DNA from 2 places in the Winogradskyella sp. MIT101101 genome. Region 2 is predicted to be linked to the other one. Evidence: riboswitches for the same ligand, from Rfam matches in the RefSeq annotation. Region 2 holds a riboswitch; the other holds the start of a gene.
The links. A riboswitch is a leader RNA that binds a small molecule or an ion and turns the genes downstream of it on or off. The one in region 2 is predicted to bind S-adenosylmethionine.
Positions count from the first base shown of each region.

Region 1: it holds a riboswitch for S-adenosylmethionine, as region 2 does, so the genes downstream of both, SIB89_RS08080 (homocysteine S-methyltransferase family protein) here and SIB89_RS06920 (O-acetylhomoserine aminocarboxypropyltransferase/cysteine synthase family protein) in region 2, are expected to answer to the same signal.

Region 1 covers NZ_CP138982.1:1,773,489-1,775,972, forward strand. The annotation lists gene SIB89_RS08070 (deoxycytidylate deaminase) at 1-261, opposite strand, end outside; gene SIB89_RS08075 (HupE/UreJ family protein) at 338-925, opposite strand; SAM riboswitch class I at 1,061-1,185, shown strand; gene SIB89_RS08080 (homocysteine S-methyltransferase family protein) at 1,289-2,302, shown strand; gene SIB89_RS08085 (four helix bundle protein) at 2,327-2,484, shown strand, end outside.
Region 2 covers NZ_CP138982.1:1,475,835-1,478,318, reverse strand. The annotation lists gene metK (methionine adenosyltransferase) at 1-597, opposite strand, end outside; SAM riboswitch class I at 983-1,107, shown strand; gene SIB89_RS06920 (O-acetylhomoserine aminocarboxypropyltransferase/cysteine synthase family protein) at 1,230-2,484, shown strand, end outside.

The DNA of each region.
Region 1 (2,484 bases), 300 kb from region 2:
TTTACAAGATTGTGTTGAGGATGCTACTTTTAGAATGGCATTAGCTTCAGCATGTAAAACATACCACTTAGTATAGCCTTCCTCATCTTCGCAGTAATTTTCAAAACCTGTTGGTGTTCCATTATAGCCATCAGAAATAATCATTCTATCTTTTACAATCAGCGCTCCTACCTGTTTGCGCTTACAATGAGACAGCTTTCCCCACTCTTGTGCAATTCTTAAATAGGCCTTATCGTAACGTAATTGTTTTTCCTTGGACATTAAGCATTAATGTAAGTAACGAATATAAAAGGTTAGAATTGTATAAACAATTTACTTGCCGTTAAAGTTTTATCAATTATGAAGCGTTTAACAAATCACTACCTATTATCATTGGGATCACCAATCCAATAACAATAGCAGAAAGGACCATGACCCAATCTCTACGCGAAAATCTAAAGATAGTTTGAAACAAGAACCCTAAAAATAAGATAATGAAAACCACAATGATTTGAGCTATCTCTATACCAATGGCAAACTCAATAAGAAATGCCAAAGAGCCATCGTCTAACATCTTTGCTTCACGTGCAAAACCTAATCCGTGAATAAGTCCGAAAAAAAGCGTGGTAATAAAAAGCACACTAATTTTATTGTTTCGTTCTTTTTTGCCTGCGGTAAACACATTATAAATAGCCGCTATTAAAATGGTTATCGGTATTAAAAATTCTACCAATTTGCTGTTAACGGTAACAACATCATAGGCACCTAGAAATAGAGAAACTGTATGGCCTACTGTAAAGAGTGTCACCAAAACCAAAACACGTTTCCAGTCCTTAAACACATAAGGCACAGCTAATACCATCAAAAAAAGCACATGGTCGTAGCCATTAATATCTAAAATATGGTTAATGCCTATTTTAACATTAAACCAGAAGTTTTCTAACATAATTAATTCATTTGGGATAGTCCAAAGTTACGATTAAAATGCAATATGCTCTAGTTAAAATAAAGTGAATAAAATTTGCTTATTGATAATTTCTTTCGGAATATTGTGTACACAAAGTTCAATTAACTTATTGAGATGTTATCAAGAAAGGTGGAGGGATTAGACCCATTGAAACCTTAGCAACCCTTAAACTTATTAAGAAGGTGCTAAATTCTACTGTTTATAGCGAATCATTTCTCGCAAATTCGGATAGATAACCTAAACGAAATTACACATCTGTAATTCCATATTTTCTTATAACATTTTTCTATTAAGCACACCTTTACGGTGCAATTGACTTTTGGTTTTACCAAAAAAACAACTATGACCAAACGCAATAGTAAAGTAGAAATCGAATTGTTAAAACGAATCTTAGTCCTCGATGGAGCCATGGGAACCATGCTTCAGCAGTATAATTTCTCAGAAGAAGATTTTAGAGGCGAACGTTTTAAGGATTACCCTTCGCCACTAAAAGGCAACAACGATTTGTTATCCATAACACAACCAAAAGCCATAGCAGAAGTACATGCTAAATACTTTGAAGCTGGTGCAGACATCGTTGAAACCAACACATTTTCTGGCACAACAATCGCCATGGCAGATTACGATATGGAAGATTTGGTGTACGAGCTCAATTTTGAATCCGCCAAAATTGCGAAACAAGTTGCTGATGAATTCACAAAAGCCAACCCAGAAAAACCACGTTTTGTGGCAGGTAGTATTGGTCCAACCAATAAAACCGCAAGTTTATCACCAGACGTTAACCGACCAGAGTACAGAGCGATTACTTTTAACGAATTACGAATTGCCTACAAACAACAAGTTGAAGCCTTAATTGATGGTGGTGTTGATATCCTTTTAGTTGAAACTATTTTTGACACGCTTAATGCAAAAGCAGCTTTATTCGCTATTGAAGAAGTTAAGGAAGAACGAAACATAGACATTCCGATTATGGTTTCGGGAACGATTACAGATGCTTCGGGTAGAACTTTATCTGGTCAAACGGTTGAAGCTTTTTTAACCTCAATATCTCATATTCCTTTATTGAGTGTTGGCTTTAATTGTGCACTTGGTGCAGAACAGTTGAAACCATATTTACAACGGCTTTCTAACGAAACTGAATTTTTTACCTCAGCACATCCCAACGCAGGTTTACCTAATGCTTTTGGAGAATATGATGAATCACCCAAACAGATGCAAGGCTTTATTGAAGACTATCTTAAGGATGGCCTCATCAATATAATTGGTGGTTGCTGTGGCACAAGTCCAGATCACATCAAAGCTATTGCTGAAGTTGCTCAGAAATACAAACCAAGACAGATAGTTGTTAGTTGTTAGTTGTTAGTTCACAAAAAAGAAGAAATGAATTATATAGAATTAGACGTTTGGAAATCATCTAGAGAATTAGTTAAAAAAGTTTATCTCTTGAGCGATCTATTCCCCAAAGAAGAATTATATGCATTAACAAATCAAGTTAGAAGATGTTCAATCTCTATACCTTCAAATATTGCTGAAGGTCT
Region 2 (2,484 bases):
GGCTTCATCAGAATCAAAGTCATCATGCTGTGTAGAAACCACAATAGCGTCAATACGTTGAGGTGTGTTATCGTCACTATACTCAATCGTTACTTGACTTTTAGAATCTGGTCTTAAATAAGTGATGTCTTTATTTTCCCTACGAAGTTCAGCTAATTCCTTTAAAATAATATGCGAAATATCTAAAGCCAGTGGCATATAATTGTCGGTTTCGTTTGTAGCATAACCAAACATCATCCCTTGGTCACCAGCACCTTGCTCTTCTTTGGAAGCTCTATCTACACCACGATTAATATCCTCAGATTGCTCATGTATTGCTGAGAAAACACCACAAGAATTGCCATCGAACATGTATTCGCTTTTGGTGTAGCCAATCTTATTAATGGTATCTCTAGCTATTTTTTGAACATCTAAGTAGGTGTTGGATTTTACTTCGCCTGCAAGCACCACTTGTCCTGTGGTTACCAAAGTTTCACAAGCCACTTTAGACTCCGGGTCAAAAGCTAAAAAATTATCTATTAAAGCGTCACTAATTTGATCAGCTACTTTATCTGGATGACCTTCCGAAACACTTTCTGAAGTAAATAAATATGGCATAAATCTCTTTTAAATTTTAATGTATTCTTGAAAAACCTATTGAGATTGCTTGGTTGCTAGAGAAGTTGAAAACCTAACTGCTTTAGCATTTTTTATTGAGGTTGCAATCAGAACAAATTTTTCCTCTTTTTTAATCTGGGCAAATGTACAGATTAAAATTTAAGATAAAAAAGGTTTAAGCGATAAGAAACTTGAAAATAGTTTGTTCATTTACAATTGAATCTATATCAATATGATTATAGATTTAAGATATATTACATATTTTTCAAAAACAAGCGTTTATTTTGTCGATTTCATAAATAATTTAAAAACTTGCCGTTTTATTTTGAAATTAAAAATTTATAACACAATATTTGTACTCACAAAGTTCAAAACACTTACTGAAATGTTATCAAGAAAGGTGGAGGGATTAGACCCATTGAAGCCTTAGCAACCCTTAGATTTACTAAGAAGGTGCTAAATTCTACTTGAATTTGCGAGTCATTTTTTGCAAATTTAGATAGATAACCCAAGACTAATTACTCATCTGTAATTAGCATATTTCTTCATAACATTTTTCTATTAAGTATGCCTCTAACCGAGGTCTATTTGGCTTTTGTTTTAATTATTTATTAACTCAAAAACTTAGAAAAATGAGTACACAAAAATTCGCAACAAAAGCGTTGCATGCAGGACACGATGTCCAAAACAATGGAGGAACCAGAGCTGTTCCTATTTATCAATCCACAGCATATGTTTTCAATGATTCTGACCATGCTGCAAATCTGTTTGCTTTAGCAGAAACGGGTAATATCTATACAAGAATCAACAACCCAACAAATGATATTTTAGAACAACGGTTAGCGTCATTAGAAGGCGGAATTGCAGCAGTAGTTACAGCTTCAGGTACATCGGCAATCGCAACAAGTTTGCTGACCTTGTTAAAAGCTGGAGATCATATTGTAGCATCCAACAGTTTGTATGGCGGAACCTATAATTTGTTGAGCGTAACATTACCGAGACATGGTATAACGACCACCTTCGTAGATCCATCAGATCCAGAAAACTTCAACAAAGCTGCTCAAGAAAATACAAGGGCTTTTTTCATTGAATCCTTAGGGAATCCAAAATTAGATGTGTTGGATATTGAAGCTATTTCAAAAGAAGCAAAAACATACAAAGTACCTCTTATTGTTGACAATACAGTTGCAACACCGTATCTGCTAAACCCAATTGACTATGGTGCAAATATTGTTATCCATTCATTAACAAAATATATCAACGGTAATGGAACAGCACTTGGAGGAGTCATCATTGACGCAGGTACTTTTGATTGGGCTAATGGAAAGTTTCCTGAATTCACAGAACCATCACCTGGTTACCATGGCTTAGTGTATAATGAAGCTCTTGAAGAAGCTGCATTTATTGCCAAAGTAAGGATAGAAGGCTTGCGAGATTATGGAGGTGCTTTGAGTCCGTTTAATGCGTTTCAGATTATACAAGGTTTAGAGACCTTAGAATTACGTATAAAAAAGCACAGCCAGAATGCTCTAGAATTGGCGAAGTGGTTACAAGAGCAACCAGAAGTGACATGGGTAAATTATCCAGGTCTAAAAACCAGTAAATACCATGAGCTTGCTAAAAAATATTTACCTCAAGGTCAGAGTGGTGTGGTTACTTTTGGTGTCGATGGTGGTTATGAATCTGCAAAGACCATTGCAGACACAACAAAACTATTTTCACTTTTAGCGAACATTGGAGATACAAAATCACTGATTATACATCCTGCGAGTACTACACATCAGCAATTAACTGATGAAGCTCAACAAAGCACTGGTGTGACGAAAGATCTTATCCGTTTATCAGTTGGTATAGAAAATATTGAAGATTTAAAAGCCGATTTGAAGG